DNA from 4 places in the Pseudalkalibacillus berkeleyi genome. Region 1 is predicted to be linked to each of the others. Evidence: predicted binding sites of a transcription regulator. Region 1 holds the regulator's gene; each other region holds the start of a gene.
The links. Region 1 encodes LexA, which represses DNA repair genes until DNA is damaged. Its sites were predicted from a motif close to CGAACATATGTTCG; they were not measured.

Region 2: the regulator LexA is predicted to act here: its motif matches at 6,399-6,412, upstream of parE (DNA topoisomerase IV subunit B).
Region 3: the regulator LexA is predicted to act here: its motif matches at 1,699-1,712, upstream of ruvA (Holliday junction branch migration protein RuvA).
Region 4: the regulator LexA is predicted to act here: its motif matches at 1,129-1,142, upstream of L2716_RS08105 (Y-family DNA polymerase).

Annotation. Positions count from the first base shown of each region.
Region 1 is NZ_JAKIJS010000001.1:1,077,368-1,084,891, reverse strand. Features, by position in the region: gene mnmH (tRNA 2-selenouridine(34) synthase MnmH) at 1-570, opposite strand, end outside; gene L2716_RS05670 (YneF family protein) at 749-964, opposite strand; gene sirA (sporulation inhibitor of replication protein SirA) at 1,080-1,520, opposite strand; gene tkt (transketolase) at 1,691-3,697, opposite strand; gene L2716_RS05655 (HesB/YadR/YfhF family protein) at 3,878-4,159, opposite strand; gene L2716_RS05650 (DUF896 domain-containing protein) at 4,267-4,494, opposite strand; gene L2716_RS05645 (YneB family resolvase-like protein) at 4,555-5,208, opposite strand; gene yneA (cell division suppressor protein YneA) at 5,239-5,547, opposite strand; gene lexA (transcriptional repressor LexA) at 5,706-6,323, shown strand; gene L2716_RS05630 (murein hydrolase activator EnvC family protein) at 6,535-7,524, opposite strand, start outside.
Region 2 is NZ_JAKIJS010000001.1:1,348,892-1,356,415, forward strand. Features, by position in the region: gene L2716_RS07175 (HAD-IIIA family hydrolase) at 1-453, opposite strand, end outside; gene L2716_RS07180 (alpha/beta fold hydrolase) at 477-1,358, opposite strand; gene L2716_RS07185 (hypothetical protein) at 1,494-1,766, opposite strand; gene parC (DNA topoisomerase IV subunit A) at 1,931-4,366, opposite strand; gene parE (DNA topoisomerase IV subunit B) at 4,370-6,343, opposite strand; gene L2716_RS07200 (CoA-binding protein) at 6,645-7,055, opposite strand; gene L2716_RS18305 (hypothetical protein) at 7,252-7,377, shown strand; gene L2716_RS07205 (carboxypeptidase M32) at 7,403-7,524, opposite strand, start outside.
Region 3 is NZ_JAKIJS010000001.1:1,912,755-1,920,278, forward strand. Features, by position in the region: gene L2716_RS10105 (DUF2905 domain-containing protein) at 1-23, opposite strand, end outside; gene ruvB (Holliday junction branch migration DNA helicase RuvB) at 20-1,030, opposite strand; gene ruvA (Holliday junction branch migration protein RuvA) at 1,045-1,638, opposite strand; gene L2716_RS10120 (BofC C-terminal domain-containing protein) at 1,817-2,332, opposite strand; gene L2716_RS10125 (YebC/PmpR family DNA-binding transcriptional regulator) at 2,474-3,229, opposite strand; gene L2716_RS10130 (YhcN/YlaJ family sporulation lipoprotein) at 3,416-3,976, opposite strand; gene safA (SafA/ExsA family spore coat assembly protein) at 4,052-5,569, opposite strand; gene L2716_RS10140 (transcription repressor NadR) at 5,756-6,301, shown strand; gene L2716_RS10145 (ACT domain-containing protein) at 6,444-6,893, opposite strand; gene obgE (GTPase ObgE) at 6,999-7,524, opposite strand, start outside.
Region 4 is NZ_JAKIJS010000001.1:1,521,908-1,529,431, reverse strand. Features, by position in the region: gene L2716_RS08110 (flavin monoamine oxidase family protein) at 1-844, opposite strand, end outside; gene L2716_RS08105 (Y-family DNA polymerase) at 1,198-2,460, shown strand; gene L2716_RS08100 (YolD-like family protein) at 2,478-2,810, shown strand; gene L2716_RS08095 (VanW family protein) at 2,892-3,821, shown strand; gene L2716_RS08090 (GNAT family N-acetyltransferase) at 4,259-5,146, shown strand; gene L2716_RS08085 (HAD family hydrolase) at 5,211-5,885, shown strand; gene L2716_RS18310 (hypothetical protein) at 5,923-6,057, shown strand; gene L2716_RS08080 (GNAT family N-acetyltransferase) at 6,268-6,711, shown strand; gene lepB (signal peptidase I) at 7,157-7,524, shown strand, end outside.

The sequences.
Region 1 (7,524 bases):
TTGATTACCAATTTCGCCAAAAATTGAACCTCTATGTCCAGCCATTCTTTCTAAGTTTATAACTGGATAACCGTCTTCCTCTAGGATCTCTAATAAGTCTGTCTTTCGAGAGCCTGTTAACCCTTCTAAAATTACGAATTTCGTTGAATTCTTTGCAAAAGAAGCTAGTGTGGACACGATCAATTGACGATACGAACGAATTCCTCCATTTAGTTGAGCACATTCAAACCCCATTAACGACATAACCGTTGCAAAACTGTTACTCCTCATACCACCACGAGCACAATAGATTAGGAATGGTTTAGACTCACGAAGTTGTAATTGCTTTAATTCATGAACCATATTTACAAGTTTAGGTGAAACAATCGATAAACCTTGCATTTTCGCTTCATCTTTTCCTACTTGTTTATAGGTTGTGCCCACCTTGGCTCTTTCATCGTTGTTAAAGATCGGAATATTTTGAGCACCAATTACGTGAAATTCGTTAAATTCACCTGGCGAACGTACATCTATGACATGATAATCCGAAAATTGCACTGACTCAACTGAAACAACCTGTACCATTGTCATGTAATCAAATCCCTCTGTAACATATCATTTATCTTACATTATACTAGCTTTTCATATTATACTCTTTATAAACTCTTATACTATAAAAAACTACGCAAAAATCGAGTTCAATTAGAAAGGGTATGCTTTCCTTAAGTATAAAAAAAGCACTCAATCTGAGTGAGTGCTTGTCCACCATCTATTTCATTTGATTTTGCATTGCCTTCATCATTTGATTAATTTTCTTCTGTGATGGCTTTTGTCCCATTTGCATCATCATTACACGTAACATATTTTCGTTAATAGGTGGATTTTTCTTTAAATAACTCATCATATATTTGCGAGCGATAAAAAAGCCAATCGCCGCTCCAGCAAGCAAGGCGATCAAGCCCACAATTACTAACATCCAATCCATGCTTATATTTCTCCCTTCTGGTTGTCTAGAACTAGTGTACTATAAATTTGGATTCAAACTCAATATATCCATAAGAATTTTTCTTTTTTTGTCAAACATGCGGTATCTGTTTGGACTAAATATAATGAGCTTGTTTAATTGGACTTAACCAACCGATACTATTCCCTTCAATATTTATAGCGATGAATGTATTCTCTACATTTCTCAAGTGTTCAAAAAGAAGCGTTTCTGCCTCGAAATTTCCTGTTGAGATTAATGTTAATTTCCTCTCTTTTTTCTCTAAAATCACCATGCTATGTTCTGATGATAGCATTAACTTGCGACTTTCCTTCTTTAGGTTATATCTCATCCTGTATGAATCAATCTTTTTCAGTTCAAATTCAAAAACTACTTTCGGAATCACTTGAGTAATATAATGAAGCTGCTTATCAATTGTATGTATCAATGCCGGCACAGGCTGCACAGCTTCAACAAAGAAGTGATACAAAACTTGTTCTCTTCCATAATAATGATAAGCTACTTCTTTCTCCAACAAATAAATATCATATTTCCGCATCCATCCTCACTCCGATATACATTCTTATCCATTTAGTATATCGAACACACTATTAAAGTACTGTCAATATATGTAGTTTAAGGATGACTTCTTTTGTCGAATAAATCGAACAAGAAAGGAAAACGCACACTCGTCTGAAATATGAGTGTGCGTCAGCCTATTTTGCGATCTTATTTGTTTAATAATGCTTTAACGTTGGCTACGACATTTTCAACAGTAAATCCATATTCTTTCATTACCGTTTCACCAGGAGCTGATGCACCAAATCGATCAATACCTAGTACATCACCTTCGTCTCCTGTGTATTTGTGCCAACCGTGAGTAGCTCCCATTTCAATTGCAAGACGCTTCTTGACTGCTTTTGGTAGTACGCTTTCTTTATAATCTTGAGGCTGTTCCTCAAAACGATCCCATGAAGGCATACTAACAACTGAAGCGTTAATACCTTGCTTTGCAAGCTCTTCTTTTGCATTGACGGCAAGTGAAACCTCAGAGCCTGAAGCAAGTAACATTACATCAGCAGGTCCATGATCTACTGAAGAAACTACATAGGCACCTTTACGAACACCTTCTTCGCTTGTTCCCTCAAGAGTAGGTAACCCTTGGCGAGTCAACACAAGTGCTGTTGGTTTAGATTCGCTTTCCAAAGCGATTTTCCAAGCTGCTACTGTTTCCGTACCATCTGCAGGACGCATTATCCCTAAGTTAGGCATAGCACGTAAAGATGAAAGTTGCTCAACTGGTTCATGGGTTGGTCCGTCTTCACCTACCGCTATTGAATCGTGTGTAAGAACATACGTAACCGGTAATCCCATTAGTGCAGATAATCGCATTGCTGGGCGAAGATAGTCTGAGAACACGAAGAACGTTCCTCCATAAACCTTCAAGCCTCCATGAAGCTGCATACCGTTTAATGCAGCTGCCATTGCAAATTCTCGTACACCAAACCAAATGTTTCGACCGCTATAGTCGTTACGAGAAAACGTACCTTTGTCTTTCAACATCGTTTTGTTCGATCCAGCCAAGTCAGCAGATCCACCAAACAATTGAGGAACACTATTAGCGATTGCATTTAAAGTTTCCCCAGATGAAGCACGTGTCGCAAGCTTATCTTCTCCAGCTTTATATTGAGGAAGGGCTTGGTCCCAACCAGAAGGTAATTCACCTTTAATCGCACTCAATAATTGTGTTGCTAGTTCAGGGTAAGCTTCTTGGTATGACTTGAAAAGGTCATTCCATTTCTGTTCTTTTTCTGCACCAGCCTCTTTTAATACGTTGAAGTGATCTCGCACTTCATTTGGTACATGAAAGTCTCCTTCAAATGACCATTCATATGATTCTTTCGTCATTTTAACTTCATCAGAGCCTAGTGGTGCACCGTGAGAGGCTGACTTTCCTGATTTATTAGGAGATCCGTGGCCAATTACGGTTTTGACTTCAATCAATGTCGGACGTTCTGTATTCGCTTTTGCCTCAGCAATTGCTTTATCTAATGTATCCAAATCTGTTCCGTCTTCTACATATAGGACTTGCCATCCATATGCTTCAAAACGTTTTTGTACATCTTCAGAAAACGACATATGAAGATCTCCATCAAGAGAAATGTCATTAGAATCATACATGACAATTAAACGACCTAGGCGTAAATGAGCAGCTAATGATGCAGCTTCAGATGAAACACCTTCCATCAAGTCACCGTCACCACAAATGCTGTACGTATAATGATCGATAATGTTATAGTCGTCACGGTTATATGTAGCTGCAAGATGTCTTTCAGCCATTGCCATTCCAACAGACATTGCAACACCTTGTCCTAATGGACCTGTAGTCGCTTCTACTCCGGGAGTATCACCATACTCTGGGTGTCCAGGCGTTTTACTTTCCCATTGACGGAAATTTTGTAAATCCTCAAGAGATACATCATACCCGAAGAGATGCAAGAGGCTGTATAATAACATGGACCCATGCCCAGCAGAAAGTACGAACCGGTCACGGTTAAACCAATCAGGATTGGAAGGGTTATGACTCATATGCTTACTCCAAAGCTGATAAGCCATCGGAGCTGCACCCATCGGCATCCCCGGATGCCCAGAATTAGCTTTCTCTACACTATCAATTGATAATGTTCGAATTGTGTTTATTGATAATTGCTCAATTGAAGTTGACACGACGATCATCCTTTCTTTGTACACCCTTATTCTATCATTCCATAACCATGATATACCCTCATGTGAAAATTCACAAGGTACACATGAAATAGTCGAAAAATTAGGTCAATGCCTAAAGTGCTTATGATGTAGGTTGTTTATTGAGACAAATGAAAATCGCCTGACCAGTTATGGTACAGGCGATTCATATTATGCTATACTCGGTAAATTAATTGTAAATTGTTCATCTATATCATCGTAGTCCATTGACATTTTCTCAACAAACCATACTTCATGTGGTTTAACATAGAAATGAATACCATCAATTTCTTGCACATAGTCCTCTTCAGTAGGCTTACCCTTTTCTACACCTATGCAAAGCCCGGATTCACTCCCCGCGTATCTGCAAAATAGTTGCAAACCATCGCCTTGTTTTAATCCCAACTCATCTTTATACAGTTTTACGACAGGACTTGTGATTGAGAACATCAAATAAACCACTCCCCCATAGTTGTTATACAACAGTATAGCAGAGTTATCGACTGATGCAATACAAAGACAAGCCCGAAATGAAAAAAATATCATTTCGGGCTTGCACACTATTGTTTGCGTCTTTTTTCTTCCTTCAATTTTTCCGGGGTTACATCAGTTCCTTCAGGATCGACAACTTTAATCGATTTCAATTGGTTCTTAAATCCACCACGGAAGGCTTTTAAATATTCAGATCGCAACTTCTTCTGTTCTTCTTTTTCCTTTGGATTTAAACCCTCTCCTTTTGCTTTACGAGCGAGTTCGTTAATCCGATCTATTTTTTGTTGTGATAGCATATCGCCAAACTCCTTTAACAAGATTCATTTCCATAGTGTAACGTATTCTTATTGATATTTCTATTGTTTTGCTTCGTCTTCACGGAGTTTAAATTCCTGGTATCTTCGATGAACGGTAGCTTTTGAAATATCGTAATTTAATCCGTTAAGGGTTATAGAAATTTCACGAAAAGTAAGTCCAAGTTCTCTTAACCTGATGATTTCTTCGATAGGGACTTCTTTCCGATCACGACCACCTTCATTTATATTAGCTAGATTCTTTTCAGGGCGATATCCTTTGTCAACCGCTCTTCTCATGCCTCGTTTGATTTTCGCATTATGTAATTTCCGCTGGTAATCTTCCACTATACTGACAATTTCTAATACCATGGAATCCGCTTCAGTCAGTTGAATTTCTCCATTTTCACTAATAGAATAGCATTTCACTCCAAACTTTCTGAGCGTATGCAATATTGCTATTTTTGCGCTCCCTCTCCCTAATCGGGTCTCATCTTGGACAAGAAGAACATCAACTGACTTTTCCTTTGCAAGATCTAATACTTGTAGTATTCCATCCCGTTCAATATCATATCCGCTTCTCATTTCGCGAATAATCTCTACAACATTAAAATGAAATTGTTCTGCAAGTCCTCTCAGTTCTGATTCTTGTCTATCAATCGAAGAGGCTTGTGTTTCCTTCTCTGTGCTCACTCTACAATATATAACGGCGTTCATTTTTTACCCCTTCAATCTCATTTCTCTCTATTATTTAGAGGCAACTTGTATGATTTGGCGTTCCACCGGAATCTTTACAGTATCGCCAGGTTGTAGACTATCGGCTTGTACACCATTTGTACTTTCAACCCACTTTACAAACCCATCAGTAGTGTACGTATGATTTTCTTTATATTTAGTAGAAAGTCCCCATAATGTATCCCCTTGTTCGATCTTAACGTTCAAATATTCGATCTTACTATCAGAGTTCGCCTTCACCAATGAGTAACTTCCCATTACTGATACGATAATAATTAATACGATAACAAAAGACCAACCGCCTTGTCTTCTCATTTTCATTTTAATTCCCCCAATACGAATATTTGTTCTCATTTGCTAATATTATTGTAATAAGAACACTCGTTCTTGTCAACTGTTTTTCTCGAACTTATGTTTGTATGTTCGCCGAACACATGTTATACTTAATGCAACAATCGAGGAGAATTGAGGTGGACAGAATGAAATTATCACGACGACAGCAAGACATATTGAATTACATAAAGTTTGAAGTGAAGCATAAAGGTTATCCCCCTTCTGTCCGTGAAATCGGTGAGGCTGTCGGCCTTGCTTCAAGTTCAACGGTTCATGGGCACCTATCTCGTCTAGAAAAAAAAGGCCTGATTAGAAGGGACCCTACTAAACCGAGAGCGATTGAAGTCATTACAGATGATATGGATGCAACAATTCCAAAGAGCGAATCTATTAACGTACCTGTAATCGGTAAAGTAACGGCTGGTCAGCCTATTACTGCAATAGAGAACATAGAAGAATACTTCCCTCTACCAGATCATATGGTTGGAGATGAGAATGTATTCGCATTAGTTGTCCAGGGTGATAGTATGATAGAGGCTGGAATCTATGACGGCGACATGGTTATTGTTAAACAACAACAATCTGCAAACAACGGAGATATTGTCGTCGCAATGACTGAAGAGGACGAAGCAACTGTAAAGCGATTCTTTAAAGAAAAAGACTTTATTCGATTGCAGCCTGAAAATGCTTCTTTAGAACCGATTATACTCAATCATGTTTCGATACTAGGAAAAGTGATAGGCGTCTACCGAACCATCCATTAAACATCATTTTCAAAGCTACTGCTTATCGAGTAATCGGTAAGCTTTTTATTTTGAAAAATGAATTGATAACAAAAAGCCGAGCTCCGAAGGAAAAATAGATCCTTGGGTGCTCGGCTTTCGTTCTTACTATTTGGCTTTCTTTTGGTTGTTCTTGTACAAAGTTGTTGAAATGATCAACTAAAGGCAATAGCTATTAGAGATGAGCCTTCTATTAAAAGAATTTTCTTGGATTAATCGCATTGGATTTGTTGATATTCCATTGACCTTTATGAATTTCAAAATGTAAATGCTGTCCAGTCGATCTTCCTGTATTCCCCATAATTCCAATTCGCTGTCCCTTTTCAACAGTAGCACCGTTTCCAACGTTACGACTTCTTAAGTGTGCATATACCGTCGTATACGTTTGTCCATTGAGATAGTGGGCAATAAAGATAACATTTCCATAACTACTTGAGTAATAAGACTTAATTACTGTGCCAGATGCTGATGCAACGACCGGGACAGTCCCACCACTTGCGATATCTATACCTGGGTGATGACTTCCCCATCTTGGACCATACCCAGATGATATATATCCGCCAGATGGTTTGATGAACATACTACTTGAAACAACAGGTGATGAAACAGGCTTACTGCTACTACTATTGTTATTACTACTGCTACTACTTGAAGAACTGCTTTTAGATCCTTCAGCTTTTTTTGCAGCCTTTGCTTCAGCGGCGGCTTTTTCTGCTGCTGCCTTTCGAGCTGCTTCTTCTGCAGCTTTACGAGCCGCTTCCCTACGTGCTGCCTCTTCTTGTCGACGTTTCTCAGCTTCGAAAGCTGATTGTTGTTTTTGGAGCAGATCTGCTGAATCTTCTAACTTGCCTAGCTCCTCATGCATATGCTTTTCTTCTTCTTTTAAATCGCCTAATAATGCATTTTTGCGATCTACTTTTTGCTTCAAACTCGCCTTCAAGCTTTCTAGTTCTTTCTTCTGCTTGTTTAAGACTTCTAACTCGTTCTCAACCTTTAATTTCGTTTCTTCAAGTTTTTTCTTATCATCCTTATGTGCTTCAAGAATTTCTTTGTCTTGTTCAGCGATTTCATTTAATGCGAACACTCGATCCAAGAAGTCTCCAAAGCTTTGAGATCCTAGTAATACTTCTATGTATTGAACAGAACCGCCGTTTTCGTACATTGACGTTACGCGATCTTTTAA
Region 2 (7,524 bases), 270 kb from region 1:
ATACTCCTTATTGTGAAATTTTCGAAGAGATTCCTTCCCTGAACCAGTCTGGACAAGTATCTTAAATGATCCCGCTTCCTCAGCGGCCAACATATCCGTCCATCGATCACCAATGACGATACACTTTGAAAGATCTAAATTGTATTTGTTTGAAGCTTCAAGTAACATACCGGTTCTGGGCTTTCTACACGCACATTTTTTTCCTGGATCATGAGGACAAATATAAACGTCATCAAATCCGAACTCTTTTAGTTCTTCATCGAACTCTTCTTTTGTTGCCAATCCATTAGATATACCAGGTTGGTTTGTAAATGATAGAATCTTTATTCCATTGTCTTTCAATTGTTTGAGTGAATGTTGAACATTAGGATAAAGCTTAAAATCACCTGGATAAACGATCTCATTACCGCCACCTAATGTACCATCTCTATCTATGAATACAGCTTGTACCATCAATTGTCCTCCATTATTCTCATTCAGTAATGGTCGTGTAAAAAACGTTTAATTTTTTCATTGATTTCAACTAGATTTTCCTCAGATGGATAATGTCCCATCTCCATTGATGTAAATGCTATCAAATTATTAATGATATCCTCCGATTTCACTTTCAATTTGTGTTCCGGGAAAAACAGATCTGATTTACCTGAAATGATGAATGTGGGAGCATTGTAACTAGTTAGCTCACTTTTTTCAGTTAATTTAGGCATCTCTTGTTCAAGTTTAATGTGCTTGAAAATATCACCTATGATAGTTCTGTCACGATTTTTCATTGTGTTGGCAGACATCCTGTCAGTAATCCTTTTAAGATGCTTTTCTGCTGTATTCATACGAAATAACATTAAAGGAATAAGAACCTTCTTTACCATTTCAAACTTAGAGCCCAGACTGATTCCTGCAGGAGATACTAATACTGCACATTTGATTTTTTCTGGCATATACGAAGCAACTCTCAATATGATTCCAGCTCCGTACGATGGTCCCACAAAGGCAGATTGTTTAATATGAAAATGTTCCATAATATCAGATATCCAAATCGCAAACGATTCATCTGTTGCTGAAATGCGTCGCTCATCACTGTAACCTGGATGACCAATGGTATCTGGAGCATAGATTCGATAGGTATCCATTAAAGGTGTGAACCATGATAATGTCATGGGATTGATACAATTCCCACCCTGCAATATAATAAGCGGCTTACCGTCGATCGGTCCTGTGATTAACACATTTGTTCTTCCGTATGATGTATCAACATATTCTTTATGAATTTCATAAGGGAACAAGCTTAAATATTTGTCATAATGGTTAGTTATTATTTTTCTACCCATTTCATTTTTATAAATAGAACCGGATTTACTCATTAATACCCTCCCATCCATTAAATCGTTACCTAATACTAGATTAACAAATAAATACAAAAAGGAGGGGATTTAATTAATATTGAAAATCAAAAACCTGTCTTGTGAAAATGGACAGGTTTATTGTTTCTTTAATGTTTAGTATGCATATAAATAACTAGGACTTGCGTGTGGAAAGTAGGGTTGTTTACATTTGTGACAATAACCATGCCATGGTCTTGGTGCAGGTCTTTGCATGGGTCTACTAAATGCATATTGATATTGGGGCATAAAGTGGCTAGGCGAGTAAACAGGTCCAGACAATTTCTTCTTATCAGGATGTGATGGATATTTGTAATTCATCTGATGTAATTGTTCAACTTTCTTATAATAATCGTCTAAATTCTCATGAAGATTGTATTGTTCGAGCATGCAACGTTGTCCCTCCCTCATTGTAGATGGGTTCCTACTATATATATTCGAAGGTACAAGTTTCGAGCTTATCCCATCTACATTTAGGTGTCTGAAAATTTGGGTAAGAAAAAAGCTGAGCTCATAAGAATAAAGATCCTTCGAGTCAGCTTGGTTATCTGTTGTTATTCGTTCTCTTCCTTCTTTGTGGTCCAGACGCTAGTGACTTGTCCTGCCTGAGTTTCATCAATCATAAAGGAACCGTTACTATACCGGTCTGCCGGTCTTAATTGAGAGGGATCGATCATTTCTTCTAATCCCTTTTCAGACTGTATCTTTACGATTTCATTTTCTTTCACGTGCACGACCTTTACAATTCTATGCGGATTCGATTTCAATTCTCTTAACATGACGACACCCCTTTTAGCACGAGATGTTTTTTCAAATTCATTTTCGAGACGCATTTTCTTAACCGCTCCTCGATTAGTTATGAGAACCATTTGCGCCTTCACTTCTTTTTCTTTAACAAATCCACTGACGACGTAATCTCCATCTTTCAAGTTGATGGCTTTCACCCCTGCAGCTCTTTGTCCTACAACACTGATTTCTTCTTCTTCATACCAAAGACCGTAACCATTTCGGGTAGCGATAAATACATCTTTCTGACAATCCGTGATATAAACATCAACAAGTTCGTCATCCTTCTTCAGCTTTAATGCCATAAGCGGTTTGGAATATCGCTGTGCTTTGTAATTCTCGAGCTCTGTACGTTTAACCATACCATTCTTAGTGAAGAATACGATAAATTCGTTCGTTTTAAATTCATCTATGACCATTGAATCTACGATAAATTCATCACGATCGATGGAAACGATATTCGTTACGTGTTGACCAGCATCTTTCCATCGGATATCTGGCAACTCATGGACAGGGATATGAAGATAATTCCCTTTATTTGTGAAGACGAGTAACGTATTGGTCGTATTGGCTTGGAATGTTCTCAGCACCCGGTCTGTTTCCTTCATCCCTGGTGGTTCACCATTAGATGCGGCATAAGACCTTGGACTAGTTCGTTTCACATAACCTTCCTTCGTAACAGATACGACAACATCTTCTGAAGGTATCATGACTTCAAGGTTAATTTTTATTTCAGATATCTCAGCTTCGATCACAGAACGGCGATCATCTGCATACGTCTTTTTTACACGAGCCAATTCTTTTTTAATGACCGAAAATAATTTACGGTCACTGTTTAGAATAGATAGTAGCTCCTGAATACTCTTCTCTAATTCTTCGGATTCTTTTTGTAATGAATGTACATCTGTATTCGTTAAACGATAAAGTTGTAGCGTAACGATGGCTTCTGCTTGAGGCTCGGTAAAATCAAACTGTTGTATTAAGTTTTGCTTTGCATCCTTCTTATCTTTCGATGAGCGTATTGTTGCGATCACTTCATCAAGTACGGATATTGCTTTAATTAAACCTTCAACGACATGCTGACGATCTTGAGCTTTCTTCAGCTCGTATTTGGAGCGGTTTGTTACCACTTCTCTTTGGTGTTGAACGTATGCATCTATTAAAGATTTCAATCCCATTAATTGAGGCGTTCGGTTATGAATCGCTACCATATTAAAGTTGTAGGAAATCTGTAAGTCCGTATTCTTAAATAAGAAGTTTAATACACCCTCAGAATCTGCCTCTTTCTTGAGTTCTATGACGACTCTAAGGCCAGTACGGTCTGTCTCATCGCGCACTTCCGAGATTCCATCGACCTTTTTATCAATTCGTAGCTCGTCCATACGTTTTACTAGGTTCGCTTTGTTCACTTCATATGGAATTTCAGTAATGACGATTTGTTGTCTGCCACCACGGAGTTCTTCAATATCCGTCTTTGCACGTACAACAATTTTTCCCTTACCAGTTTGGTAAGCTTGTTTAATGCCTTCTAATCCTTGGATAATTCCACCTGTTGGGAAGTCAGGACCTTTAATCACGGTCATTAATTCATCAACTGAGCACTCAGGATGATCGATTTGCATCGTAACTGCATCAATTACCTCTCCTAAGTGGTGAGGAGGGATTTCAGTCGCATATCCAGCTGAAATTCCTGTTGAACCATTCACTAATAGTCCAGGGAAAAGTGCTGGTAGGACGACAGGCTCTTCTTGGGTATCATCAAAGTTCGGTGTGAAATCGACCGTATTTTTATCAATATCCTTCAAAAGCTCTGAAGCAATGGGAGAGAGCCTTGCTTCTGTATAACGCATTGCAGCAGGTGGATCTCCATCAACGCTCCCATTATTTCCATGCATTTCTACCAATACATTACGCACTTTCCAGTCTTGACTTAGCCTAACCATCGCATCATATACGGATGTATCCCCGTGTGGGTGATAATTACCGATTACATTACCAACGGTTTTGGCAGACTTTCGAAATGGTTTATCAGCTACGTTTCCTTCATGATGCATTGCATAAAGGATTCTCCGTTGTACTGGCTTTAAGCCATCGCGTGCATCAGGTAAAGCACGTTCTTGAATAATATATTTACTATACCGGCCGAAACGATCACCGATAATATCTTCTAATGGTAAATCTAAATATTTCTCTGCATTCGCCAAAGCTTATTCCTCCTCAACTACAGCCAAGTTCTCGTTTTCTAAGATGTTTGTTTCTTCGTCTAATCCGAAAGCAACATTCGATTCAATCCATTTACGTCTAGGTTCAACTTTATCACCCATGAGGACAGATACCCGACGTTCAGCCCTTGCAATATCTTCTATCTTTACTCGAATTAACGTTCGGGTTTCGGGATTCATAGTTGTCTCCCACAACTGGTCAGCGTTCATCTCACCAAGACCTTTATAGCGCTGAATCGTATATCCTTTTCCTACTTTTTTCATGGCTTGTTTGAGGCCTTCTTCATCCCAAGCGTATTCAATAACTTCTTTCTTTCCTTTGCCTTTACTTATTTTATATAGCGGTGGTAAGGCAATATACACTTTCCCAGCTTCAATCATCGGTTTCATGTAACGGTAAAAGAAAGTAAGTAATAGGACTTGAATGTGTGATCCATCCGTATCAGCATCCGTCATAATGACCACTTTGTCGTAATTCGCATCTTTTATTGTAAAGTCAGCACCTACACCAGCACCTATCGCATTGATCACTGTTCTAATTTCTTCGTTTTTAAAAATATCTGCAAGCTTCGCCTTCTCCGTATTGATTACTTTTCCTCGAAGCGGAAGAATTGCTTGGAACTTCCTGTCTCGACCCTGCTTTGCAGATCCACCCGCTGAGTCACCCTCTACAAGGTATAATTCATTTTTACTAGGATTACGAGAAGATGCTGGTGTCAATTTACCACTCAACATTGAATCTTTCCTGTTCTTCTTTTTGCCATTTCGCGCATCCTCACGTGCTTTACGTGCAGCTTCACGCGCTTGTGCAGCCTTAACGGACTTTCGAATAAGCATTTCACTTACTTTTGGATTTTCCTCTAAGAAGTAATTGAGTTGCTCTGATACGACAGCATCAACAGAAGAGCGCGCATCGCTAGTCCCTAATTTACTTTTCGTCTGTCCTTCAAACTGGAGCTTTTCTTCTGGAATTCTTACTGAAACGATCGCAGTTAGACCTTCGCGGATGTCCGATCCGTCTAAGTTCTTCTCTTTTTCTTTAAGCAGTCCAGTCTTTCGAGCATACTCATTAAAGATACGTGTCATGGCAGTCTTTGATCCTGACTCATGTGTACCGCCATCCTTGGTTCGGACATTGTTCACAAATGACAGCATATTTTCCGAATAACCATCGTTGAATTGGAAAGCAAACTCTACTTCAATGGCATTTTGAAAACCTTGAAATGAAACCACTTGATGCAAGGTGTCCTTTTCTTCGTTTAAATAATCAACAAATGCCTCGATACCTGTATCAAATTGAAAAACGACCGTTTCGTTATCATTCTTCCGTAGATCAGATAATTCGATTTTCATTCCTTTTAGTAGAAAAGCAGCTTCTCGGAGTCGCTCGCTTAACGTTTCATAATTGTAATTAGTCGTTGAAAAAATGGTTGGGTCAGGTTTGAAGTGGATGATTGTACCTGTTTTTCTCGTAGAACCAATCTTTTCTAACGTCGTTGCAGGCTTTCCTCCATTTTCAAAACGTTGTTTATATGTGACACCATCACGATGAATGGTTACTTCAAGCCATTCTGACAATGCGTTTACAACGGATGCACCTACACCGTGAAGTCCACCACTTGTTTTGTAACCACCTTGACCAAACTTTCCACCTGCGTGGAGCACAGTCAAAATGACTTCTGGAGTTGGTTTGCCTGTTTTATGCATACCAGTCGGCATACCTCTTCCTTCATCTGTTACGCTAATGCTATTATCATTATGTATTTTCACATTGATGGCATTACCGAATCCTGCTAATGCTTCATCAACTGCGTTATCAACAATTTCATATACAAGATGGTGTAGACCGCGGCTGTCTGTACTCCCAATATACATACCAGGTCGTTTACGGACAGCTTCAAGACCTTCCAACACCTGTATGGCATCATCATTATATGTAAGGTGTTCTTTAGTAGCCATAACCCTCGTGCCCCTTTCAAAACTCAAACAAATCATTTTTTATTTGTATCGTACCAGAACATTTGTTCACATACAACGTAAATATCTGTCATGTTGTACACCTATTCTATCGGTTGTACGTACATTTATCTTTATTTCCGCCCACAATAACCCATTATATCATACGGTTTTTTACGCTCTATCTTTATATTATCATTCGTTTTGCCCAATTGAGTGGTTTTCATTCAAAATCTTGATCTTTAAAGCAATTTTGTGAGCAAAATATAAATGAACCACCCTTATCCGAGTGGTTCACATTACTCTACATGGAAGCATGCTCAACTTTTATACATCGATCCATCACTATAGTCGTGTTACTATCTTTTAGGATATTTGGAACATCCTCATTCAAGATTCCTAACTGAGCCCAAAACACACTCGGTTCAATCTCCTTAACTTCTTCAGCTATTGCAGGTAATTCTTCACTACGTCGGAATACATTCACGATATCTATTGGTCCATCAATATCCTTTAGGGATGCATATGCCTTCAATCCCATCGATTCTTCAATCGTCGGATTGACAGGGATGATTTCATAGCCTTGATCCTTCATATAGCGTGCAACCTGATAAGAAGTTCGTTCAGGTTTGTTTGAAAGTCCTACAACCGCAATTCGTTTCTTCGATTGTAAGATATCTTTAATTGTGGCTTGATCTGGATTTTGAAAAGTCATGATTACCACTCCCAAGTTAAGTATATACATCTAACTTTCACTAAATTGATAAATTAAAACACATATATAAATAAATTCGGTTAAATATCTACGTATCCTGCTTATCTCAACAATATTCTGTTGCATTTTTCATTAACGAACATATATTGTAATCAAGAAAGGATTTTGCACACACGCAAAAAAGGAGGTATTCACAATGTCTAATCATTTAAAGAAAAAGCTTTCCTACTATACTTGGTTACTCAGTTTTCTTTCAATTATCGATGAGAAAGAAAAGGAGGAGATCTTACAAAAGATCCAAGGAAGAAGCCCCCATTTCTAAATAGAAATAAGGACTTTTAAAATGATTACTTAATTTTATATACGTCTCGGTATTTGTCGGACAAATACTTAATTAAATGTTCCGCATTTAGTCCTTCCCCAGTAACATCATTAATAATCTCAATCGGTTTCTTCATCTTTCCGTGTT
Region 3 (7,524 bases), 840 kb from region 1:
ATGATAATGAATAACTTATTCATGAACGCTCACGCTCAGGCGTTTCTATGTTCATATGATCATAAGCAAGTCTCGTCACCATTCTGCCTCTTGAAGTTCGTTGGATAAAACCAATTTGGAGTAAATACGGTTCGTAAACATCCTCAATCGTCTGAGGTTCTTCTCCAATTGTAGCAGCAATGGTATTCAATCCTACAGGACCACCTTGATAAGTCTCAATCATCCCTCTTAACAATTTATAGTCAATATTGTCTAATCCTAAACGGTCTACCTGAAGCCGTTCTAACGCTTGTACAGCAATATCTTTTGTAATGATGCCGTCACCCTGAACTTGTGCAAAATCGCGGACTCTCTTTAAAAGGCGATTGACAATCCTCGGGGTTCCTCTAGCGCGTCTCCCCAACTCTTCTGCAGCGTCTGGCTGAACCATTATATCAAAGAAATCACCTGTACGAATGACAATTTCAATTAAATCATCTAATTCATAGTAATCCAAACGACTATGGACGCCAAATCGATCTCGGAGTGGTGCTGACAATAACCCAGCCCTCGTTGTTGCGCCTACCAATGTGAACGGAGGTAAATCTAGGCGAACGGAACGAGCTGTTTCACCTTTCCCAATAACAATATCTAGACAAAAATCTTCCATCGCTGGGTAAAGGACTTCCTCAACAGTTCTATGCAACCGATGGATTTCATCAATAAACAGAACGTCACCAGGCTCTAATGCTGAAAGAATAGCTGCTAAATCCCCAGGTCGTTCAATTGCTGGTCCACTTGTCGTACGGATGTTAACGCCCATTTCATTTGCAATAATACACGATAACGTTGTCTTCCCAAGTCCAGGCGGCCCATAGAACAAGACATGGTCTAAAGGTTCGCTCCGCATTTTTGCAGCTTCAATAAAGACACGCAAATTATCTTTCACTTTGTGCTGTCCGATGTATTGTTGCAAATATTGAGGACGAAGACTAAATTCCAATGCTTCATCTCCGTTATTCAATTCGTTTGAAATGATACGATCTTCCATTATTTACACCTCGATCAATTCAGTAATAATTGCAGAGCTTTCTTTATGTATTGATCGGTTGATAGACGCTCTTGTTCTTCTAGCTGAGGAACAATCTTTTTGATTTCCTTTTGACCATAACCAAGTGCAACTAAAGCTTCGAGCGCATCATCCAGTCCTTGTGGAGAAACGGAAGTCTCAGGCTTCTCATCAAACAAAGTATCTGTCCAATTAGGCAACTTCCCTTTTAAATCTAGAATCATTTGTCTGGCTGTTTTCTTACCTACACCCGGGAATCGAGTGAGAAACTTCTCATCTTCATTTTCAATAGCCGTTACAACTTGTGCGGGTTTCCCTGATGCCAGAATCGCTAGTGCACCTTTAGGACCTATGCCTGATACTTGAATGAGTTTCATAAACAAGTCACGCTCATCTAAATTCTCAAAACCATATAATGCAAGGATGTCCTCTCGTACATGCTGATACATATATATTGTTTTGGTGTTGCCTATTTCATCTTGGTACACAAATGGATTTGGACAATTTATTTTATAGCCGATATGACCACACTCTAATACGACATGATCAGTATGTATATACTTAACCGTTCCTGTTATATAATCAATCAAACTTTAGATCTCCCCTTAACTTCCAAACTTCCGTAATCCGTTCATTTAGAATAAAAAATGCGAACGTTTCTTCCTATTTTATTGTAGCACACCCTTTTTGAAAAAGTCGAAAGAATATAGACTAGACTTCTTATATTTGAATCGTTCTGAAACCTAAAGAAAAGAGTGACAATCGTTGTCACTCTTTGTTGGTCGTATATGGTTTATAACGTTCGAGAACTTCTGTGTATTCTTGTTTCGATTGCACTCTAATTCCTTTCGTTAATTCTTCCACCAGACCACTTTCGAGTTTATTAGTATCGATTTGGAAGAAAGATTGGATCACTTCATCCTCATGCGGTCGTCCATTGAAAATCGTCAAAATTCCTTCTTCTGTTAATCCGAAGAAACCATTTATTTTTGATGCAGGTGATATATCATCAATATCCTGCTCGAAAATGACTTTATTTACCTCTTGGTCTACAAGTTGCCAATCTGCATAGTGAGACCAAAAGTCTTCCATTGACCAGATGGTTTCATATACCACTTCTTCACTTTGGTTGCCATCTAAATAATTGCGATGTAGATAGACCTCGACTGTAATTGGACCCGTAACAGTTTGGGCTTCTACTTCAGCATAGTTTTCCTGATTAGTTTGTGACGGTAGATTCGCTTTCACTTTATCCTCAAACGTATAAAACAAAAATACGTACACTGCCCCTAATACGGTTACCACTAAAGGGAAAATCCACGATGTCTTAGTGGGGAAGGATTTCACCTTGCAATCACCTCACGTAGTTAATAAGAACATTACATTCAGTAATAGTTTTACCGTATTAAGTAAATTTATCCATTCTTAATTTACATATTCTTCGTACTCTTCCTCGTCAACTTCAAGATTATGAAAGACTTCCTGGACATCATCTAAATCTTCAAGTGTATCAATAAGGTTCAGTACTTTCTTTGTATCTTCAGCTCCAAGGGAAGCAAATGTTTGTGGAATCATTGTCATTTCTGAAGTAGAAATCGAATAGCCTTTAGAAACTAACTGATCTTTCACTTCTTTAAACATGTCTGGTTCTGTATAAATGTCAAACGTATCTTCGTTCACTTCATACTCTTCACCACCACATTCGATAACCTCTAGCATAAAATCGTCTTCAGATAAGGTAACTTCCTCACGATTAATCGATATGATTCCTTTTCGATCAAACATAAATGAAACACATCCTGTTTCACCTAAATTTCCATCATTTTTTGAAAAGGCGTGCCTAACGTCTGCTGCAGTGCGGTTCTTATTGTCTGTCAATATTTCAACCATAATAGCTGTTCCACCAGCTCCATACCCTTCATAAATGATTTCCTCATAACTGACACCATCTAAATTACCTGTGGCTTTTCTTACTGCACGATCAATATTTTCATTTGGCATATTCGCCGACTTCGCTTTCTCAATCATTAATCGAAGAGAAGGGTTGGTTTCAGGATCTCCTCCACCCTCTTTAGCTGCTACATATATATCTTTTGCAAGCTTCATAAATACTTTTCCGCGTTTCGCATCTTGCGCATTTTTCCTACGTTGAATGTTTTTCCATTTAGAATGTCCTGCCATCGTTATCCCTCTCCCCTTTTCAACACGTTTTCTTAACAATATAGCATAGAACATCGTTTGGAAAAAAGAAAGCGGTGCATGATCTCTCAGTAACAACTACATAGAGAACACCCTTGTTTCATCCTACATTTTCACATCGAAAAAAAATAATTCCGGTCTAAGACCGGAATTATCATTTGACTTCTTCTATCGATTGTTTTCAAACGGACGGCGAAGCGCATCTCCAATATCATTCATAATTGCATTGACATCAGATTCTACTTCATTATATCCGTTACCATCTCGAAGGTCATTGTCTACATCACGAATTCGCGTAAACATGTCTTCATCGGTTGTGACACGAACATCTTTGTCTGTCATCTTTTTCACAGCAGACTTGACCTTAGGCTTAACATCTCGATCATTTCGATCGTTAGTGTCTACACCAATTAGAACTGAATCTCTGGTTACGACTACACGTGCATCGTCAACATCACGCATGTTGTTAACCTTCTTAGAGATTCTTCTCGCAAGATCCCCACCTTGATAATCGTCCGCATAGTTGACTTCTTTTCTATCCAAGTCTTTGCGATCACGATCTGCAATACGCGTCATCGGACCTTCACCTCGACCATCATTCGTATAGTAGCCGATTGGACGGGTATCATTGTCATAACGAGTATCTAACGCTTCATTATCGTCAGCATTACAAGCAGTCAATGCGCTTGTGAGTAGTAATGCTGAGGTAAACATCATAATTTTTTTCAATTGAAAAACCTCCTTTCACCTTTATGATGGCAATCGGAGGTTTAAAATAATCTTAATTAAGATGGGAATGGTTACCTATTCTGATTTTGAATCTTTTTTCTTTGGTTTCCGTGGTTGCATCTCTATGTCTATATCCCAATACGGGTCTCTTCCGCCAGTTTGACCCATGAAAGGAAGTTGACTAAAGTCTGTCGGCATGCCGCTCTGGCCTTGACCCATGCCTGGCATCATTTGGCCCATTCCTCCGCCTTGGCCTTGACCCATGCCTGGTATCATTTGGCCCATTCCGCCACCTTGACCTTGACCCATGCCTGGTATCATTTGGCCCATTCCGCCGCCTTGGCCTTGACCCATACCTGGCATCATTTGACCCATTCCGCCGCCTTGGCCTTGACCCATACCTGGCATCATTTGACCCATTCCGCCGCCTTGACCTTGACCCATCCATGGCATTTGTCCGTTACCACCGTACTGCCCTTGGCCCATATCTGGCATCATTTGACCGCCTTGACCTTGTTCCATCCATGGCATTTGGCCACTCCCGTCATATTGCCCTTGAGCCATCCCTGGCATTTGTCCACCATAGTATTGGTCTTGTTCTTTCCAAGGATTCATTTGATTTGCATCATTTTCACCGTATTGATTCATTTGTCCGCCATCATGTTCATTCATCCATTGTTGGTTGTTTTGCATATTACCTTGGTTCATCCAAGGCATTTGATTACTCTCACCGTACTGTTCATAGTCCATTTGCTGGTGATCCATCATTTGCCCGTATTCCATTGGATTACCCATCATTTGTCCATACATCATTTCTTCGTATGAGTCCATTTCCTGCATATCATAGCCACTGTAATTCATATGCTCCATTCCGTGACCACCTTGATGCATATACTCAGGTGACATAGCGCCATAATGATGACCCATTTGACCGCCACCATGCATATATGGGCCATGCATCATATGCTGGTTTCCATACCCATACATCATGGGTTCACAACATGGATCCATCATCGGATATCCGCTATATGCACCATGGTCTCCATGGCCACTATAACCGCCATAACCGCCATGACCGCCATAAGGCGGGCAACATGGATCTGGCATACAGTAATCTACAGGTGGACATTCCTCAACAGGTTTTTGGATCGGTTTTGGTTTCGGCATTTCATATGTTGTAGTCGTTTCTTCTTTAGATAACCCAAGAGTAATATGAAATTCCTCTTCTGTCATAGGAGCCTGTGGAGGCTTCTTAATTGGCTTTTCTTTTACAATAGGTTTTTCTTTTTTGATCGGTTTCTCTTTCTTAATAGGCATTTCTTTTTTGATTGGCTTTTCTTTCTTAATAGGCATTTCTTTTTTCATCGGCATTTCCTTCTTATTCATGTATGGCATCATAGAATCGTTCTTATTATGGTTTGGATTAGATTTAACAGATACATTTCCAGATGGGACATTCACCTTCATACCAGGGTAAATAATATCAGGTGATTTTATTTGAGGGTTTGCCTTTACTACTGTTTCTAAAGAGACTCCGTACAATTTAGCAATTTTCCAAAGTGTATCCCCTTTTTTTACGATATGGATTTTCAAAACGATCTCCTCCCTGCCTAAGTCAATACACAGTATATGAGAGTTTGGGCATATTGCTACAAGATTACAGATCAGGCTGCTCACCATAATCAATATATGTTATCGAAAAGATACATATTCTATCTTAGGAAGAACTTATGGTATGCTTATAAAAACATGGATCAACATCTAGGAGGAAAGATTCCGATGAAAGGTAGAGGTACAAAAGTCTTAGGAGAAGAACGTAGAGAGCTAATCCTACGTTGGTTAAAAGGAAGTCATTCACCTTTAACAGGAAGTAAATTAGCCCAAGAGACGAACGTAAGTAGACAAGTCATTGTTCAGGACATTTCTTTATTAAAAGCAAGGAATGAACCAATTATGGCAACTGCTCAAGGATACATGTATTTCCATCAAGTACAAACAGATCAAAAAGTCTCAAAAATTATCGCTTGCCAGCACGCCCCAGAACAAACTGAAGATGAATTACTCACAATTGTAGATTTTGGTGTTACGATAAAAGATGTTACGATTGAGCATCCTGTATACGGTGATTTAACTGGGTCAATAATGATTCAAAATCGACATGATGTAGAAACATTTCTCAATCGAGTGAAGGAAACAAAAGCCTCCTACTTACTAGAGCTTACAGATGGCGTTCATTTGCACACATTAGAAGCGAATGATGAATCCCAGCTTCAGCAGGCATGTAAAGCATTGGAGCAAAAAGGATTTTTGCTTCGAAGATCATGAATATGAAAAACAGCCCTTTCTAAGGCTGCTTTTTTTATGCCTAAGAAAGAACTTTATACCATCAATAATAGTAATTTTTTGTGTATATCCAGAAAAAAATCCCCAGGTCGATTCTTGGGGAGATAAGTGTAAAAAGTTTTATTCATGCGCCAGAACCAATAATGTTTACTTGCTTAACATGCTCTAGCTTCTTCAATGCCTTTAAGATCCCATTGATATCCTCTTTAGCAGAGGCTGTTTCAATGGATATGGTTACGTTCGCTCTTCCTTGCAAAGGAATTGTCTGATGGATCGTCAAGATATTACACCCTAAATTTGCCAGTACTGCTAATAAAGTAGATAAAGATCCTGATCGATCTTCTAGGTGTATGGCAATAGAAACAATTTTTTCTTTTACCATCGTTTCAAATGGGAATACTCCATCCCTGTATTTATAAAATGCACTTCGACTAAGATCAACAGATTGGACAGCTTGATTAACCGTACCTACCTTACCTGACTCCAACAATTCCTTTGCATCTAAGGTTTTGTTCATCGCTTCAGACAGTAAGTCTTCTCTAACTAAATAAAATCGTTCACCATACCGTTCCATTCTGGATCCTCCAATTATAGACATTAATGTTCAGTATATAAGAATGAACAAAGGAAGGCAATGTACTCCTCCTTTGAATATGAAAAGACTGTCAAATATGACAGTCTATTCTATAAATTCAAATTCGTACTGTAAGATTCTAACGATGTCTCCATCTTCAGCTCCACGTTCTCTTAGAGCTTGATCAATCCCCATCTTTCTCATTTGTTGAGAGAATCTTCGAATGGATTCATCTCTAGAGAAATCTGTCATTTTAAAGAGTCGCTCAATTTTTGCACCTGTAACCACAAATGTACCATCATCTTCTCGAGATAATTCGAATGGTTGTTGTTCAGCTTCGTGCTTATAGAGAACTCGTTTCTCTTGGTCTTCTGCTTCCTCTGGCTCATTAAGTGGAAATTCTGGCGTATGCTCTAAAAGATTTGCGATTTCAAATAACAAATCTCGCACACCAGATTTCGTTATCGCAGAAGTTGGGAAAATTGGGTAATCCCCAACCTTTTCCTTAAACTCATTTAGATGTTCTTCTGCACCTGGAATATCCATCTTATTGGCAACGATTAATTGAGGTCGCTCAGTCAATCGAAGATTATATTGCCTTAATTCCTCGTTAATTTTTAAGAAGTCATCA
Region 4 (7,524 bases), 440 kb from region 1:
AAGTTACAACTACGCCTCGGTGATTTTGTTCTATCCTTTCCACTTTTTGACTCAATAGCATGTTCTCATAAAGCATTGGAATGAAAGAGTAAGGCAATTGGTCGTTACCACCAGTAATTTCATAGAATTTCAAGTCCTCATTAAATACCGTACTCACAATATCCAATATGATATCAACAAACGAAAATTCAGGGAATCCTTCAATGCCTAAGATGACTTTGATCATTCGAATTGCATTTGGTGAAATTTTGTCTCCGATTAGATTTTCTCTAAGAAATTCCTCGAACGAATAACTGTCAAAATTCTTTCTTAACAGCTTTTGCTTTTCTGGAGATTGCGTATTATATAGGGATAAGAAAGGTTCGACAGCGGATAATAGCAACTCGCTAGCAGTCTTGCCCTGTTCACTAGGTGGCAGTGGATACTTTAAGACTTGAGGGTTTTCCTTATATAGCGATTGTGTAGTGAGGACGCCATTAACGTAAAGTACATCTTGATCTGTCACATTCAAAAATTTATTTGTTGGTAACTTGAATTTACGTACATACTCAAATACTAGCTCGTGTGTACTCGGAAACCTCATTGCACCCATATCTATGTAATTCCCTTTAGAGAATGGCTCTCTAACGGTGTAAACTCGTCCTCCAATCCGGTTATTCCCTTCTAAAAGAGTCACTTGATGGCCTGCTTCCTTCAAGAGTGATGCCGAAACTAAACCCGACATCCCTGCTCCAATGATGATTACTTCCTTTGGGTCGGTCGTTTTTGGAAACCCATTTTTAATAATCGATAACATGTCATTTGGATAAGTAAGTGTGCCATATTCATGAACCTCAGGCTTCATTTTCAAAACGATCCTCCCCCTTTCCATATAATGTATGACTGGTGAGGGGAAGTATGCTGGCTTACGATGCGGCCTAAGTGATCTACTTTGCGTACAATTCCTAGCGGTCCCCCATAATGATTCCTCACGGTGTTTTCTAGTTCATTAGTCCTTAGAAAAAATGATTTTACGTATCATGGTTTATCTTTATTCGCACATAAATATTGAATGATCGGGATGGATTGAAGAGGAATGAGACTCTTTTGACAAGAAAATACACCTAGGTGAAAATTTCCAGTGGAAACCGAACGTATATTCGCTTACAATAAGACATAAGATATAGAACAAACGTTCTTATTGGGAGTGACAGAGTGATGGAGATTGATTATTCAGCCTTTGAAAAACGAACCATTCTATGTATTGATATGAAAAGTTTCTTTGCAAGCTGTAGTGCAGTGGAGCTAGGACTAGACCCGTTAACATGCTATCTGGTGGTCGTTGGGGATAGCGAACGGCAAGGGAGTGTTGTGCTTGCCGCCTCTCCGATGATGAAAAAGGAGTTTGGCATCCGAACTGGTAGCCGGCTGTTCGAAGTGCCTGACGACCCGCGTATCCATGTGGTCAATGCTCAGATGCGGCTGTATTTGCGGCGTTCGACGGATTTGACCCGTCTTTTTAACCGGTATGTACCAAAGGATTCGATTCACACGTATAGCGTGGATGAAAGCTTTCTTCAAGTGGATGGGACTGAACGACTTTGGGGTGATCGTTGGGAAATCGCGCGCCGGATTAAAGAAGAAATATGGGGAAAGTATGGCCTGCCAAGCGCAATTGGAATCGGTCCGAACATGTTGCTTTCGAAAATTTGTCTCGACCTTGAAGCGAAGAAGAAAGGGATTGCTGAATGGACGTATGAAGATGTGCAGCGGAAGTTGTGGAAGGTTTCACCACTTAGTAATATGTGGGGAATCGGTCCGAGACTTGAAAAGACATTGAATCGTATGGGCATCATGTCTGTCGGTCAACTAGCTAATTATCCATTGAAGCTGATTGAGAAGAAGTTCGGTGTGATGGGCAATCAACTGTACTACCACGCTTGGGGTGTGGACCTCTCAGAAATCGGTGCGCCGATTATGCAAGGACAAATCAGCTACGGGAAGGGCCAAATTTTACTCCGAGATTATAAAGACCGCAAAGAAGTCCAGCACGTCATTTTGGAAATGTGTGAGGAGGTGGGGCGTCGTGCGCGAACGGCTCAGAAAGCGGGGCGTACGATTAGCCTAGGTGTCGGATATAGTAAGGATGAAGGAGGCGGTGGATTCCATCGGTCCCGAACGATTGCAGATCCGACGAACATTACGATGGACTTATACCGAGTTTGTCTCGAACTGTTTGATGAATTTTACGGTGGCCAAACGGTTCGAAAGCTTTCAATCACTTTATCGAATGTTTGTTCAGACGATGAAATGCAGCTATCTCTGTTTGAACTCGATCGTCCGAAAAAGCGGGTGCTCGGCTATACAATGGACCAAATTCGAGAAAAATACGGGGGAGACGCCCTCCTGCGCGCCGTATCCTATACACCTGCTGGAACCGCAAGACATCGCAGTCGTCTTGTCGGTGGACATAAAGCGTAGAAAGGAGCGTGGAACCATTGAGTATTCGTGATCGTGGAAATATTAAATGGACGTCGATGATGCTCCCTGAACACGTGAAGCTACTTAGGGACTGGAAGGAAGAAGAACGAATCTGGAACAGACCCGAACTTGACGAACAGAAGCTTGAGGAAATGAATGAAATCATTAATGAGGCAATGGCTCACAACCAAACGCTTTCCTTCGTCTATTTTGAGGATTATGACTACAAAATTTTAATCGGGAATATTCACTATGCCGATTCCTTTCGCAAGGAACTACGCATCGTTGATGAGTTCGGTGACCGTCTTGATTTGAAGCTTCAAAACATTCTCGATATCCGTTATTTATAAAAGGAAATCAATTTAATGGTTACATCAAAGGTATTTCTCTCGCTCATACTATTGAAGGAGGTGATACCTTTGTTATTACATATGTGGATGGCTGGGGTGTTGTTGGTGGCTCAAGTCGCGGATCATTCAGACAGCTTGACCATCAAGCAGCAAGATGAAACGATCACTGTAGTTGATCGGGAAGATTTTTCATTAGAAATCCCTAGTACAAGATTACTTGAAGAGGCCAAATTTAATCAGTTCATCGAGAAAATGGATCAAAAGGTTTATCGTCGCCCAATAAATGCAAGAATTGATGATCAAGGAAACATTGTCCCGGGTAAGGTAGGGAGTCGACTCAATCGACAGATGTTTCGAAGGCAGTTTTACACCTATTTCTTTGGTGAAGGATCCTTAGAAATCAAAGTGCCTGAGATGGATCTCTATCCGAAAGTGGATAGTGAACTAATCGCCAATATACGCATACAGCAAATTGGGCAGTATGTGACGTATTTTAATTCCAAAAACGAAAGTCGCTCTAATAATATATCACTCGCTGCAGAGGCAATTGATAATTACGTCATTTTCCCGGGTGAGACATTCTCATTTAATAAAGTTGTAGGAAAGAGAACAGAAAAAGATGGTTATATGCGCGCTCCTATTATCGTTAAGGGTGAATTGAGCGAAGGAATTGGAGGGGGAATTTGTCAGGTATCATCGACATTGTTTAATGCGGTGGACAAGGCAGGACTCAAAATTGTTGAGCGGTATTCCCATAGTAAGCATGTACCCTATGTACCACCTGGTCGTGATGCAACAGTTAGTTGGTATGGACCAGATTTGCGTTTTCAAAATCGATATAACCAACCCATCTTGATTCGAGCTAAACGTTATGGGGGCAGTATGGTCGTCAAACTGTACTCTTCTGATGTCATCAATTACGAACCAAGAAAAGTTCCTAAAGCATCAACGAACCTGCCAGAAGAAATCAAATTAGATCAAGAAATAAACAACCCAAGACAAGGAGAGTGAGATAGTGTTATGCCGCTTCAATACAAAAGGAAGCGGCATTTTTTATAGTTTTCAAGGAGAGAGGATAAGGATTTAATAGAAGTAAAACGAATAAATCATTTACTATTTATGGTATTGTTTGTTTGAGTGGTTATTTAGAAATGAACCTATAACATCATCAAAAATGGGGGAGGGTTGATTTGTTTATATATTTACTACCGATCATCCTTGTGACTCTCACTTTCGGTTAGGATAATGAATATTATCTTTTCAGTGATTGCCTTTTCACTTATTATCTTTGCAGTATTTGTTTTTATAACTGCTGTAAATGCTGGAGTGTAGTGTGAATTTTATGCAAAGAGGAGGGCAGACGAATATAAACCCCCTCCACATATTGAAATTAAAGATTGAGTTAGATATGTACATTTGAAATAATTGGTATTAAGGGAGAGAGTGACATGGTACAAATTAGAACAATGCACAAAGATGATATTGATCCAGTCTCTATGCTCATTTCAGAGCTTAATAACAATGAAGAATCGCACATTGGTTATTGTGGAAAAGATATGCATGAAATAGCCAACTCATTTATAAAGGAAATAACAGATATTAAGTATACTGACAGTTTTGTAGTAGCCTATGAGAAAGGTGAATTGGTTGGCGTTTTAGGATTTGATGCTTACTTCGAAAACAATAGTGTAGAAATATGGGGACCATTTATGAAAGAAAATAAATGGGATGATGTATTTCGATTGTGGGATGAAATGCTTATATTACTACCTTCCGATATCGATACAATCGGTATGTTCCCTAATAAGAATAATTTACGTCTACAAAGGTTCGCTAAGGAGTTGGGTTTTACACAACAAAGTGAGCAAACCATTCTAACGTTTTCTCGAGATGATAGAACGAAATTAAGAGATGCACCTATTGTGGATTTAACTGAAGAATATTTCTCAGAGATGAAACAATTGCATGATCAAGTATTTCCAAATACGTATTATAACGGCCAACAAATTATTGATCGTCTTAATAAGGATAGAAAAGTATTTATTATTAAAGACTCAATTCATATAAGTGGATATATTTATATTGAAGCTGAACCTGAGTTTGGCGAAGCAAGTATAGAATTTATAGCAGTTAAGGAATCGGAGCAAGGAAAAGGGTTAGGCACGAAATTGATAAGTGTTGCTCTAAAATGGCTCTTTACATATGAGGAAATGACTTCTATTACACTTTGTGTAAACTCAAATAATAAAAATGCTATCTGTTTATACAAGAAGGTTGGTTTTAAACAACTGCATGATCTAGTATTTTTTCAGAAGAAGCATATGAAGGATAAATGATATATTCATTTGCAGTATTTAAAGCACTAGTATGAAAGTGTAATTTTAAGGAGGATGGGTCAAATTGAGTGGTTATAAAGCAGTGCTATTTGATTTAGATGATACCTTGCTGGATAGGGATATGGCAGTAGAAAAATTGTTTTTAATTATTTTAAAGCAGTGTTATGGAGATGTTAAACATCCAGAAAAAAATACGATGATGCAAAAATTCAAAGAGTATGACAAAAGAAGCTATGGCATTAGTAATAAAACACAAGTTTTGGAATCATTTTTCGATAAATTTCCACCCAAATTTAGATTTCCCCACCATAACATTCAAGAGTTTTGGAATCACAATTTCCCTCAATGCTTTTCTATAAACCAAGACACAATAAATATCGTAAATACGATAAAAAGGGAAGTAAAAGTGGCGATAGTTACCAATGGCACAACTCAGAGACAAAAAGCAAAAATAATGAACACGAAGTTAAGTCGTTATTTTGACCAAATAATCATTTCTGAAAAAGTAGGCTATAGTAAACCAGACAAACGTATATTTGAGTTAGCATTAAACAAGCTTAATGTACAACCAGAAGAAGCATTATTCGTTGGTGATGATTTAGAAAAGGATATTGGAGGTTGCCAGAATGTAAATATAGACGGCATATGGTTCAATCCTCGTAAGGTTAAAAATGATACTCAAGTAAAACCATATGCGGAGATAAATTCTCTTGATAGATTACTAACTTATATTACATAGTTTAATTGAGAAAACGTTATTTTTTTAGGAGGAAATTATGGAACAAAGAATACAAGCAATAGTAACTGAATTATATAGCTTAAACGGAACCTTAGTAGTAACGAATGTAATACTAGGAATAATAGCTATTTTCTTGGCAGCACTGTTGTTCATATTAATAAAGAAAAAGTGAGTAAGTTAAACATTGTTTAAAACCAGTTTGTCTGGATTGAACGGATTAGAGGCTAATCACAACATATTTAAGAGAAAGCGCTGAAATATGTTATGAATAGAGGTTATTCACCAAATTTCAATCACAGATTTTGAATTGGAAAAAGCGTTTCTTTTTTCTCCGTATCATTTGTTGTTCCTACAATAAAGAAAATGCATTTGTGAGGTCTTGATAATGAATGTACATTTCAAAGATATTGATTACACGAACGAATACTTAGTAAGAAACCTTAAGTTAAAACCTGGACAAGATCAATTTATTGAAAGTGTAGATGAATGTCTAGAGGAAGCTAATACATACTCTGCTTGGCGTCCCGTAGCTATTTATAATGATGATAACATCATTGGATTTGCTATGTATGGTTCTTTTGGAAGAAATAAAGATACTTGGATTGATCGGATCATGATCGATAAACAATACCAAGGCAAAGGTTTAGGAAGAATAGCTATGAGGAAACTTATCAAAATCGTTTCGAAAGAATATGGAGTTAACGTTATTTATTTAAGCATCATAGAGGAAAATAGAATAGCCGATCGTTTATACCAGAGTATGGGATTTGAATTCATAAATGAACGAGACCCGAACGGAGAACTCATATTCAAGTATACAATTTAGCAAGTGGTGATGAACATGGATTATCGGCTATGGTGCAAATATTTAAAGGCAAGCAATAGGAGGGTTAATATCGGGACAATAGTAAGCAATGTTACCTTTGGTATTTTGACAACTTTAGCTTTAGTAATGATTAATGAACGTAATTTATTTGGAGCCATTCTTATCATAAGTCTTTTTATTTTATATGATTATATAAAAAAGTTAGAAACGCGAGCGAACATAAATAAAAGGTATAGAAGAATAGGGTTAATAAGCTATTTTGTTACCTCAATTATTGGTTTCTTCGTGTTTATTCTGTAATTTTTTGCAAAGGAGGATAAGTCGTGGGGCTTCTTAATGACCTAGCGGGTGCAGTTTATGACCTCGGTGTTCCATTAAGGCCTGCAGTTATCATTATTAACGATGTGATTTCGTCATTCGTTTTTGAAGGAGATGTTATATACACATGTCAAAAACAAAAAATGAGTTATTTAGTTGGATTAAATCTATTATCATTGCCTTTGGTATCGTGATGCTTGTAAAGACTTTCTTGTTTGCGCCTTATATCGTTAAAGGATCTTCTATGGAGCCTACATTACATAATCACGAAAAAATCCTGGTCAATAAGCTGGGTGCCATTACAGATGGATTGAGCAGAGGTGACATTGTAATTATTAAAGACACGAAAGAAGATACAAATTATGTGAAGCGGATTATTGGGTTTCCGGGTGAAAGAATCGAAATGAAAGAAGACAAGTTATATGTAAATAAAGAACAAGTGGATGAGTCTTATCTTACAGCTAATCGAAATAAGGCTGAAGAGTTAGGGGTTAA